DNA from 4 places in the Paenibacillus pedocola genome. Region 3 is predicted to be linked to each of the others. Evidence: riboswitches for the same ligand, from Rfam matches in the RefSeq annotation. Region 3 holds a riboswitch; each other region holds the start of a gene.
What was found. A riboswitch is a leader RNA that binds a small molecule or an ion and turns the genes downstream of it on or off. The one in region 3 is predicted to bind cyclic di-GMP.
Positions count from the first base shown of each region.

Region 1: another riboswitch for cyclic di-GMP. It lies ahead of QU597_RS25275 (DUF6612 family protein); the one in region 3 lies ahead of QU597_RS03035 (transglutaminase-like domain-containing protein).
Region 2: another riboswitch for cyclic di-GMP. It lies ahead of QU597_RS04730 (PA14 domain-containing protein); the one in region 3 lies ahead of QU597_RS03035 (transglutaminase-like domain-containing protein).
Region 4: another riboswitch for cyclic di-GMP. It lies ahead of QU597_RS01900 (anti-repressor SinI family protein); the one in region 3 lies ahead of QU597_RS03035 (transglutaminase-like domain-containing protein).

Region 1 is NZ_CP134223.1:5,700,507-5,703,603, reverse strand. It holds gene lacZ (beta-galactosidase, LacZ type) at 1-1,116, shown strand, start outside; cyclic di-GMP riboswitch class I at 1,263-1,354, shown strand; gene QU597_RS25275 (DUF6612 family protein) at 1,396-2,295, shown strand; gene QU597_RS25270 (ABC transporter substrate-binding protein) at 2,485-3,097, shown strand, end outside.
Region 2 is NZ_CP134223.1:1,096,631-1,099,727, forward strand. It holds gene QU597_RS04725 (sugar phosphate nucleotidyltransferase) at 1-939, shown strand, start outside; cyclic di-GMP riboswitch class I at 1,078-1,157, shown strand; gene QU597_RS04730 (PA14 domain-containing protein) at 1,170-3,097, shown strand, end outside.
Region 3 is NZ_CP134223.1:689,473-692,569, reverse strand. It holds rRNA gene QU597_RS03040 (16S ribosomal RNA) at 1-29, opposite strand, end outside; gene QU597_RS03035 (transglutaminase-like domain-containing protein) at 400-1,209, opposite strand; cyclic di-GMP riboswitch class I at 1,224-1,304, opposite strand; cyclic di-GMP riboswitch class I at 1,379-1,459, opposite strand; gene QU597_RS03030 (class D sortase) at 1,580-2,230, opposite strand; gene QU597_RS03025 (GtrA family protein) at 2,283-2,684, opposite strand; gene QU597_RS03020 (glycosyltransferase family 2 protein) at 2,674-3,097, opposite strand, start outside.
Region 4 is NZ_CP134223.1:434,675-437,771, reverse strand. It holds gene QU597_RS01915 (TasA family protein) at 1-580, shown strand, start outside; gene QU597_RS01910 (TasA family protein) at 628-1,218, shown strand; gene QU597_RS01905 (helix-turn-helix domain-containing protein) at 1,394-1,723, shown strand; gene QU597_RS01900 (anti-repressor SinI family protein) at 1,814-1,960, opposite strand; cyclic di-GMP riboswitch class I at 1,994-2,079, opposite strand; gene QU597_RS01895 (2-oxoglutarate dehydrogenase E1 component) at 2,541-3,097, shown strand, end outside.

The DNA of each region.
Region 1 (3,097 bases), 1.5 Mb from region 3:
AGCCTGTACTGTGAAGGTGAGCTGCTCGGCAAGTGGACTGCTGAAGTTAATACAGCTCCGCAAAGTGAAGTGCTGGTACCGATTGAGCTTCCGCAGACGGAAGGAACTCCGGGCGAATACAGCATTCAGGCTTCCCTGGTGCTGAAGGAAGAAGAGCTTTGGGCCGAAGCGGGATATGAAATTGCCTTCGGCGAGTCTGTCTTTGTAGTAGAGGAGACTGAAGCAGAGCTGCCAGCCGGCGAACTTAAGGTTGTGGAAGGGGATGTGCAGATCGGCGTCCTCGGTGAAGGCTTCACTGTGCTGTTCTCCAAACAGGTCGGTTCGCTGGTGTCGCTGAACTACCATGGACACGAAATGATTGAGGCCCCTCCGGCCCCGCTGTTCTGGCGTGCGACTACCGACAATGACAAGGGAACCCAGCTCGGGTACCATGCCGGAACCTGGTATGCGGCAAGTCTGGCACGCAAATGCGTTGAGGTCAGCCTTGAGCAGCAGGAAGGTTCAGTAACGGTAAGCTTCGATTACCGGTTCAGTATTCATGAAGAGCTGGCGTTCAAGACAGCTTATACCGTCTACGGTGACGGAACAGTAAGAGTACGTACGCGTTATACCGGTGCTGCCGGACTTCCGAACCTGCCAATCGTGGCTTTATCCTTCAAAATGTCAGCGGATTACAATCAGTCGGAATGGTATGCGATGGGACCTGAGGAGAACTACATCGACCGTGCGTTCGGCGCCAGACTTGGCGTGTTCAGCCGGAAGGTGCAGGAGCTGCCGTCCAGGTATCTCGTGCCGCAGGAATCCGGTAACCGTACCGGTGTACGCCGTGTGAAGATTACCGATGAAGCGGGGATCGGCCTGCAGATCACAGCTCCCGCAAACGCTCCTGTAGAGTGTACATTGTCTCCTTATACTGCATTCGAGCTGGAGCATGCCGCACATCCGTTTGAGCTCCCGCCGGTTCACTACACTGTAGTGACGGTAGCCGGAAGACAAATGGGTGTAGGCGGAGATGATAGCTGGGGCGCGCCGGTGCATAAGGAATATACGATTCCGGCAGAGCAAACCCTTGAATATGAGTTCTTCCTTTCCAGTGTGGGAACGGGAGAAGTATAGCGCATTAAGCGAATTTATAAACCACAAACCGGTCTTGGTCCTGAATTGCAGGGGACTAAGACCGGTTTTGTTTTACAGGTAATTATAACCATGATAAATTATTAAAGGGACAAGCATCCCGGAAGTTAAATCCAATAATCGAATGTCCGCGTTAAAGGTAAAATCCCCGAAAGAGGATGACACAAAGCCATGGGTCTAAAGCCGCCGGATAGACGGTCATGATTGCCAGGCTGCATAGGGATATCTATGATTAACGCAAGGACCCGAAAGGGGAACTACATGAAGAAGGTTTCAAAAACAGTAGGTACAATTATGGCCGCAGGTGCATTGCTGCTGTCCGGAACGGTGGGCTGGATGCCTGGTCCTGAAGTAGCCTCAGCAGCAACAACAGCTGCCAAACCGCCTACCGTGGATCAAGTCATCGGCAAAGTAACAGCAGCTGCCAAAACGCTGAAAAATTTCCACCTGGATGTGATCAAGAAACAGGAGATTCAGACCGGCGGAGTGAAGGTCAGCAACACCAACACGCTGAAGCTGGATATCAGCCGTCTGCCGAATTTTGCGGCTGCAGGCAATGTGGATATCAGTTTACTGGAAACATCTTACGATTTATATGCCAATGATAAGGAATTCTACTATCTTGTAGACGGAAGCGAACTTATTGCTGATTCTGAGGATACAGCCGCAGATACCGGAGAAGATGGAGAGGTTAGCAGCTCTGATGCAGTAACGGACGGCGACGGAGAGCCCATCGATCCTGAGGCACAGTATTGGCTTGGACTGGAGAAGCAGGAATGGGAGTCTTTTTATTCCAAAGCCCAGTATGATCCTGCATCGATGCTGAATTCGGTTAAAAATGTTAAAAAGTCGATGAAAGTTACTACTGTCGGCACCCAGACTGTTCTGCAGGTTACGGTAACCGATCCGGCAGCGGCTAAGGGACTCATTGCCCTCTACGACCAGGAAAATCTCTGGGACGGCGAGACGCTGGAGCCGAAAAGCGCGACCTGGAAATTGTTCCTCAATACCAAGACCTGGCAGACAGAAAAGCTGACCGTGGATCTAAGTTATGCGCTGGCTGCGGACGGAACAAAGGATACATATACCACAAAAATTGAAGCTAAATATTCTAAGAACAACAAGGTTACACCGATTACAAAACCTGCTGAACTAGAATAATAGAACATTTGAGAGCATGAGGCGCCCGGGCATAGCCCGGGTGTCTTTTTTTGTCTAATAGGGAGTGAAATCCAAAAATAGTGGAATTTCTCCCAATGGCAGGTGACTTATGTCCGGGATCCCTAGGTTCTATAATATGAATGCGGTTACATAAAACCGAGTGATTAAGAAAAAAAGGGGAGGCAAAGTATGAAAAGTATGAAACGTGTTTTAGTAGGAATCTCCACATTGCTCGTGATGTCATCTGCTCTCGCAGCGTGCGGCGGTAACTCAAATTCAAACTCGAACTCAAACGCATCAAGCCCAACTACAGCCCCGGCTGCAAACGCTACCGAAGCTCCGGCAAAGAGCAATGGTGAGAAAGTCACCATCAATCTCTGGAGTTTCACGGATGAGATTCCGAACATGACCAAAAAGTATATTGAAACCCATCCTGATGCAAATGTAGAGTTCAAAACCACAGTTATTGCTACTACCGATGGCGCTTATCAGCCAGCTCTTGACCAGGCCCTGGCTGCTGGTGGTAAAGATGCCCCGGACATTTATGCAGCAGAATCAGCATTCGTGCTCAAGTATACGCAAGGCGACGCTTCCTCCTATGCAGCGAATTATGCTGACCTGGGCCTTGATGACCAGATGGTTAAGGATGCGGGCATCGCCCAATACTCCGTAGATATCGGCAGTAAAGACGGACAGCTGAAGGGTCTAGGCTACCAGGCGACTGGCGGTGCCTTCATCTATCGCCGCTCGCTTGCCAAGGATGTGTTTGGAACAGACGATCCTGCTACAATCAAAACCGAAA
Region 2 (3,097 bases), 410 kb from region 3:
GGCGTAGTTCCTGAACATGCGTCAGAGAAATACGGATATATCATCCCTACCACTGCTGAGGCGGGAACAAGCGGATATCTGCAAGTGAGCCATTTCCAGGAAAAACCTGACCGTGTACAAGCCGAAGGTCTGATCAGCAAAGGAGCCCTTTGGAATTGCGGGGTGTTCGCTTTCCGCTTAGGTTATCTGCTTGATATTCTGCAGCGCAAAGGGCTGCCGCTTAACTACGAGGAACTGCAGAAGCAGTATAAACTGCTTGCCTCCATCAGCTTTGATTACGAAGTGGTGGAAAAAGAGGAGAATATCGTGGTTCAGCCTTATGCAGGCTTCTGGAAGGATCTGGGTACCTGGAATACACTGACTGAAGAAATGAGCAGCAATCTGGTAGGGAAAGGTGTTGTCACTGCCGATTCTGAGGGAACCTGCCTGATCAATGAGCTGGATATTCCGATTACAGTCATCGGGGCGAAGGACTTAATTATCGCCGCCAGCCCGGATGGCATCTTGGTTACGCATAAAGCGGAAAGTCCACGGATCAAAGAAGTGCTGAAGTCTTACGAGCAAAGACCGATGTTCGAGGAACGCCGCTGGGGCCATTACAAGGTCATTGATTATGTGAAGTACGATGAGGGCAATGAAGTCCTGACTAAGCGGATTTTTATTGAAGAGGGCAAGAACATCAGCTACCAGCTGCACCGCAAACGCAGTGAAATCTGGACCTTTGTAAGCGGGGAAGCCAGCATTGTGATTAACGAGAAAATGCATAATGTGAAGGCGGGCGATGTGGTTCGCATCCCTGAAGGCACCAAACATGCGATCCTTGCGCTGACGGATGTGGAGTTTATCGAAGTGCAGACCGGATCTGAGCTGGTGGAAGAGGATAATATCCGAATCACCTTGGACTGGAAGGATATAGCATTACAACAGTTCATTTCGTAGGCCTAAATAATCTATTTAACCAATTGTTACAAATCCAAAACAGGTATTAAGAACCATTTATTAAGAAATCTTAATTTTTGCTATAAACCTACAACTTAATAGAGTCGATACTTACGGTAAGAAGGAGAAATCCTTCCAAAACGACAAAGGCAAACCTACTCGAAAGATAGGGACGCAAAGCTATAGGGCCTCTTAAAAGTGGCAGCCTGGCTACCGAAAGGAAGATCATTTTGAAAACTTACCGTAAGTTTCGTCTGTTGTCCGCCGTGTTGTCTCTGGCTGTGTTTTTGTCCGCAGTACCGCTTGGACTAGGACTTGCACCTTCCCCGGCTAAAGCAGCTTCAAGTACAGCTGTGCCAGTTAATCCGGACGCTTCAGCTGAAGCCGTCAAGCTCCTTGGTAACCTGTATTCTATTTCCGGAAAAGGAATTATTTCAGGCCAGCATGACTATCTGGAGAGCCCGGATGAATTTAGCAACAAGCTGAAAGGAACAAGCGGACAATATGCCGCACTTCACGGATATGAGCTTGGAGTAATCAGCGGACAATCGGAAAGCACTGCTGCAACGCAACGGAAGAATGTAGTCAATAGTGCTATCAACTGGGCCAAATCGGGCGGTATCGTAGCAATGACTTTTCATGAGAATCTGCCGGGCACTACGTATGATTGGGCAAATGTGCAGAAATCATTAACACAAGCAGAGTTCAACAAATATATAACACCAGGTACGGCACAGTACAATGCATTGATTGCCGACCTCGATAAAGTTGCAGTTTCACTCAAAAGCCTGCGGGATGCAGGAGTTCCCGTACTCTGGAGACCTTACCATGAGATGAACGGTGACTGGTTCTGGTGGGGAAAGAAGAGCAATTTCACTGATCTTTGGAATATTATGTATGATCGGTTTGTTAATTATCATAAACTTAACAATCTGCTGTGGGTATGGAATCCGAATGCTCCGAATGCCTGGTCTGATCCCTATGAGCTGACCTATCCTGGTGCGAATAAGGTCGATGTACTTGCAGCTGATATATACAATAATGATTATATGAATAGATATTATGACAGCTTGGTTAGTCTGGCTGCCGGTAAGCCGGTCGGCATCGGTGAGAATGGTGAAATGCCGAGTACAGCTAAGCTGCAGCTCTACCAGAAGAATTACGTTTATATGATGAACTGGGGAAAAATGCTCTATGATAACAACAGCACGACTACAATCACAAGCTTTATGAATGACAGCTACACCCTGACCCGGGATGAATATAAGGCGTGGACAGTCCCGGGCGCAACGGCAACGCCGACAGCTACGCCAACGGCAACGCCGACAGCAACGCCAACGGCAACGCCGACAGCTACGCCAACGGCAACGCCGACAGCTACGCCAACGGCAACGCCGACAGCAACGCCAACGGCAACGCCGACAGCAACGCCAACGGCAACGCCGACAGCTACGCCAATGGCAACGCCGACAGCAACGCCAACGGCAACGCCGACAGCGACACCAACGGCAACGCCAACGCCGACTCCTGTACCTGAAAATACATTGCAGGCACCGGTACCGTTGGTAAACGGGCTTGCAGGTGAATATTTCAAGAATATGACGCTGTCCGGCACGCCTGTGCTGGTACGCAATGATAGTTTGCTTAATTTCAACTGGCGTCAGGCATCACCGGATGCTTCATTGCCTGTAGATATTTTTTCCGTACGCTGGACCGGCCTGATTAAGCCTTCTTATAGTGAAACCTATCAATTCTATACAACATCGGATGATGGTATCCGTGTTTATGTGAATGGAACAGCCGTTATCGACAGCTGGATGAAGCAGAGCGGTACCGAGCGTACCGGAAGCATTGCCCTGAAAGCCGGACAGTATTATGACATTAAAGTAGAATATTATGAAAATGCCGGTGATGCCAATATCCGTATGATGTGGCAGAGTCCCAGCCAGGCCAAAGTAACCGTTCCTTCAAGCGCATTGTTCTTGAAAAGTTCCACATCATCTATAAGTACTGCAGAATCATCATTGGTGACGAATTCGCTGGCCATGGTGCAGACAGTAACAGTGTCGCCGACAACGGCACCAACGTCAACGCCGACAGCGGCACCAACGCCAACGCCGACAGCGGCACCAACGCCGACAGCAGCACCAACGCCAGC
Region 3 (3,097 bases):
TCCTGAGCCAGGATCAAACTCTCCAAATTGGTATTTAGAAAGAGCGATTGCTCATTTTGAAACATCTGACGAGAATTTGCATTCTCTAATTTCGGATCTCACCGAAGTGATTTCCGATACTCACTCGTTGTTCAGTTTTCAAAGATCAAGCTCGTTGTCAGTGTCGATTAGCTCGCCACCAGCAACTCTTATAATATATCACGTTTGATTTAGAAACGCAAGCTTTTTCTGAAATTTCTTATTCGGTCATTTCAGTCAAACTTTCGTGCGCTCTAACAACGCTTACCTATAATACCGCAGATACCTATTGAAAAGCAACCCCCTTAACTAAAAAAGATAACCTGCTTAATCCTTAAGCAGGTTATCTCACGTATTGTCTGGGGTTTATATAATGAATTATTAATAGAATTTTGCAGCGCTATATTTGCTTGCTATTTTGATCAATGCTGTTTCTTTACTGTTCTTAGTCAACCCGGCATCAACTGTTGTATCGATTGTTACCCATTTACCGTTAAGCAATACTTCATTCCAAGCATGGTACGTTGAAACATAACTGGTATTGCCCATTACCAATTTAGTCGGGATTCCTTCACTGCGCAGCATGGTTGCAAATAGCGAAGCATAATCGTAGCAGATCCCTTTTTTGGTGAGCAATGTGTTGTCGTTCTTGGGGATATAATCCTGCGTTACAGTTGCAGCCAGTTTGTAGTCGTACTTCACATTTGCAACAATGTAGTTATAGATGGCTGTTACTTTAGCTTCATCTGTTGTCAGGCCTTGCGTAAGCTGTTTAGCTTTCTGGATGGATTTATCGGAGGAGCTCCATTTGACGTTCTGTACGGAACTCAGGTATACGGCGTTGGCATTGCTCAAGTTAAGTTCTACATTTTCGGAAGAAATTACTTTATATTTGTTGCCGCTTGTATTCTCAAGAATAGATACTTTATATGTGCCATTCCCCTGTTGCAGTGGAAAGGATTCTGTGGATTGAAAAGCATATAAGTTGTAGGTGTAGCTGTTGCCATCCTTAGTGATCATGACTTTGATACGCTTGTCTGCGGGGACATCATAGGAAACTTCGACAACGCCCTGATCCAGTTTCGCTGTATTTAACCAGCCCGTAGTTGCAGTTGCAGCTGAAGCTGGGCTTGTCTGAACGGAAGTGACTACGACAAACAACGTTAATAACATAAAATAGAACTTTTTCATTGGATAAAACCCCTTTCGGTAGCTGGCTGCCATCCTTTCGGGAAGGCCCTTTAGCTTTGCGTCCCTACCTTTCGATAGGTTTGCCGTTATCGTTGCAGCTTTATCTGTTCTCTCATCTACCAATAAATGCTAGATTTCTCTCAAAAAAGCAAACAAAAAAAGCCCCTCATTCGGTAGCTGGCTGCCATCCTTTCGGGAAGGCCCTCTAGCTTTGCGTCCCTACCTTTCGATAGGTTTGCCGTTATCGTGTATAGCTTTTATAGTTATATAGTATCATATTGTCATCTATATACAAGCCCCAAATTGCTAGATTCCTACCATTTTCCACTAAAATTCTTCATAATTCGGGTCACAGCTCCTTAGCCTCAAATCAGGACAATTTTGCGTGGATTATCAAGCGGTGTGTCGGATTTACCAGCGGATCACAAGTAATCAGAGTAAGGATTTTATTAATGTTATCTCCATTCAGCACCGATACATCCGTCGGCTCTACTACGGAAATATCATAAACCTCGTATTGGTACTCTTTTGTACTCGTTTTGATCGAGATTGTGTCTCCAATCTTCACTTCATTCAACCGGTTGAACAGTCTTCCCGTAGTTCTTGACCGGTGAGCGGCAATAGCTGCATTTCCGACTTCGCCGAGCGGAGCCGTCTCCTTCATATGGGCAGCAGCATGCTTCATATTAGACTTGGTCGCCCCCTCTAAAACAGGCAGCTTCAAGTCAATCCGGTCAATCTGGATAATTCCGATGATCTTACCGCCCACCTTAATCTCCGGGGAGGGCTGTGCTGATGGCTGCACCTGTTCTTCATCTGCTGATTCCTCTGTGAGCAGTTGAGTCACCTCTGCGTACGGTTTTTCCAGATCCGGCTGAGAGGTCGGGGCTATCTCACTATAAGCCTGTTCGGCCTCTTTCAGCAATTTATCCTGTTGTCTGTCGTTATACCACTCGTTCGCTTTCGGATACAGCATGACAAGGATTCCGGCCAGTATAATCAAATAGGAAAACTTCCGCATATACATCACCCCGTTAGTCTGGAACCGGGCAAGCCCTGTTCTAATATTTGTCTTAAAATACCCACATGCGGCTTCCGAAGAAATTGATAATCACAGTGACAAACGTAACGAGCACCTTGGCAATCAATACCTGAAGCCCGAAGCTGTCTGTCAGAAGATGCATCAGCAGCACTGATATTCCAAGCACCACCAGATTGAGTACGATAAATTTCACCAGCTGCAGCCGGTCAGATCCAGCCTTAACGGCGTCACGGTCACGAAAAGTCACTTTTTTGTTCCAAAAGAAGCTGTTTGCTGTTCCTGCACTATAAGAAATGATCTGTGCCGGGGTATTGATCATCCCCAGTGAATGAAGCAGGGTAAATACTGCAAAATCAATCAGCGTATTCAGCAGCCCTACGGCATTGAATTTTAAAAACTGGATAACCCCCGCGTTCAGCCTCTTATCTGCCATCGTCATTGTCCTCTCGCATTTCATCATGCTCTCCGTCACGGTAGCCTTTGGTTTCGCGCACGATATAGAGCGGTCTATCCTTGGATTCATCATAAATACGTCCGATATATTCTCCGATTACCCCAAGCAGCATCAGCACGATACCGTTAAATAGTAAATTGACACCCACTATGGAAGCCCAGCCGGGAACCGTCCAGGAAGTAAATAACTTTTGAAACAATACAAAGAACAGGTACAGGAAGCTGGAGAAGGACAGGAAAAAGCCTATATATGAGGCTATTTTGAGCGGCTTATGTGAAAAGGAGGTGATGCCGTCGAGCGCAAACCGGATCATTTTCTTCAGCGGGTACTTAGTCTCTCCGGCGAACCGCTCCTCCCGTACATATTCAACCATCGTCTGCCGGAAGCCCACC
Region 4 (3,097 bases), 250 kb from region 3:
ACTGGGTCTCGGCGTTGCTTCCGCAGCGCTTGGCCTGACACTTGTCGGCGGAGGCACTTTCGCTTACTTTAGCGATTCCGCCCAGAGCACAGCTGCATTTAACAACGGAACTCTTAGCCTCACCTCTGACCCTGCTGTCATTGTTGATCTCAGCAATCTGAAGCCTGGCGATCTGATCACCAGAGATTTCAAACTGAAAAATGACGGCTCCCTCGACATTCCCAAGGTCTTGCTGAAGACTTCATCCGCAGTGACGGACACGAACAACAACAACGGCAGCCATAATCTGAAGGATGATATTATCGTTACTTTCCTGAATAACAACGACAAAAAACAGCCGGAGGTTCTTATCATTTCGCTCGCCGATCTGGAGAGCCAGAGCCCGGATCTCGTAGCCAGAAAAATACTGGGTACGCTGCTTGGAGGGGAAAAATCAGGCATTAAAGCGGGTACCGAGGATAAGCTCACCGTTCAATTTGCCTTCAAAGAAAACTTCCAGCCGCAAAACTATTACCAAGGCGATAAGCTGAAGCTTACCTGGAACTTCGAAGCCAGCCAGGGAGCCGGCGAATTCAAGTAAACCCTGCTATTCAATAATAAAAACATAACCGAGGAGGAATTTATATTATGGGTATCAAAAAAACACTGGGTCTGGGTATTGCATCGGCGGCACTGGGATTGTCTTTAATCGGAGGAGGAACGTTCGCTTACTTCAGCGATACTGCGCAGAGCACAGCTACCTTCGCAGCAGGAACACTGGATCTGAATACCAGCCCGTCGGAAATCGTTAACCTCAGCAACCTCAAGCCTGGTGACATCGCCGTCCGTAACTTCACTCTGCAAAACAGCGGCTCACTCGATATCAAGGAGCTGAAACTGGCTAGCGCTTACACGGTAACCGATGCCGGTACGAATAACGCGGGACAGGATCTGGGTGACCATTTCAAAGTCAAACTTCTCAAGGATACTTATGTCAGCGGCGACATCACCAATTTTGTCATCGGGGAAATCTCCCTGAAGGATCTGAAAAATACGGCTAACTATGATTTGATCAGCACCGGCGCTCTGCCTGGCGGTATCACAGCCGGACAATCCAAGGTCTTCAAGGTAGCCTTCGTCTTTGTAGACAACGGTCAGGATCAGAACGTATTCCAGGGAGATAAACTGGACCTTACCTGGACCTTCAATGCTAAACAAGGTTTAGGAGAACTTAAATAGTCGAGGTAAGCTTACCAAAAAGGCATATCCTTCCCTAACCCGGGCTGGATATGCCTTTTTTATAGACGGGACCTCAGCTGATGACGATCAAACAATGATTTTTGTCCGCTATGAGAAAATTTGCTATACTGATAACAAAAAGTAACGGAGGGGCGTTTTAATCGTGCCAGATAATATGGGAAGTCGTATCCACCATCTCCGTTTGGAAAAGGGTTTGTCTTTATCTGAGCTGGCGGACAAGGCTGACGTGGCGAAATCATACCTAAGCAATGTGGAAAGAAATATTCAATCCAACCCCTCTATCCAATTCATCGAAAAGATCGCCGATGCGCTTCAGGTATCTATTCATGCACTGCTGTATGGCGAACCCCTGGAATCACAGGAGGCTTCACTCGACGGAGAATGGTTCCGGCTCGTACAGGAAGCTATGGCTTCAGGGATAAGTAAACGGGAATTCAAGGAATTTCTGGATTATCAGAAATGGCGGCTGGAGCAGAAGGATTAAGTGACGCTCCCCTTCCCGGCCATACAGAAAAGGGCACAGCATCTCTTTCGCTGTGCCCTTTTCTGTATGTATCGTCCGGTCAGCCCCATCTCACATTACCTGCAACGTTTTTTCACTTAAAAACTGGCGGATCTCATCCACCTTGAGGCCGGCCTTCTTAGCCGACATCATCAAATATACCCATTCTAAATCCAGATCAACTGCCTGCAGTTCCCCATCATTCCCCTGGTTGGACATATCCAAGAAATCTCCTCCTAAGATTTTGCGTCCCCAGGCAGTCCGGCCGTCGTAGTATTTCTACATTAGACCCGAGACTTTGTGTCCCTGCCTTTCGGCGAGGTTTACCCTTTACTGGATCCTTCACATGAAAGGATCTGGCTAGAATTCATGAAACCGTTATCCGCAATAACATTATATAATGCCTTGCTCAAAAAATGTGTCGCTTTGTGGAAATTTTAAATGAAAAGAATTTGAAAAAAGCAGCTTGAATTTGTAATAATTTGTGTAACTCAAATAGGCATTCACTCCATTCTACCCCTTAGGACCTAAACGGATATGAAACTATTTTCCTAGATATTTATTAAACCATATACCCATTTTTTAGAATTTTAAACACTAAAAAAACATATGATCGTTCCGCATCAATTGTAGGCTGAATCATGCCGTTTTGCGAACGGAATAGATCAAAGTATGAATTGATTAGCCGCCCCTAAAGTAGCACAATAGGATAAGGAATGAAACCGCAAACATCGTAGCTCCACCTAACGCCGGTGCTGTTTGGGCGCATGTGGGGTTCATCCGTTAGGAGGATGTATTCATGGCAGCCAAAGGACCTTATAATGAATCCGTTTGGAGCAATTATTACGGACCGAATTTGGGTTATATTCAAGAGAAATATGAGCAGTTCGTTAATGATCCATCTTCAGTAGAACCTAACTACCGCGATCTTTTTACCACCTCCGGCCCTCCTCCACTGGATCCGGATACGACCCAGGTACCGCAGCCTTCCGTATCAGGAGATGCAGAGTGGCTGAAAAAGGCTGTAAGAGCCTCGAAGCTGATCGCTAATATTCGCATACATGGCCATCGGGCCGCCAACATTGATCCGCTGGACCGGGGGGAGAACCCTATGGCCCAGTGGCTGGATTATAAAACCTATGATTTGACCCGTGAAGATCTGATGGCGTTGCCTGCTTCGCTGATCTGGGAGAACGCTCCGGGAGATGTCAAGACCGCATGGGATGCCGTTCAGCGCATGCTTCAGGCCTATACCCGGACTATCGCCTATGAATTCGGGCATGTGCATGACGAGAAGGAGCTGCGCTGGCTGAACAGTCAGGCGGAATCCACAAGCTCCCCTGCTCCCCTGAACAA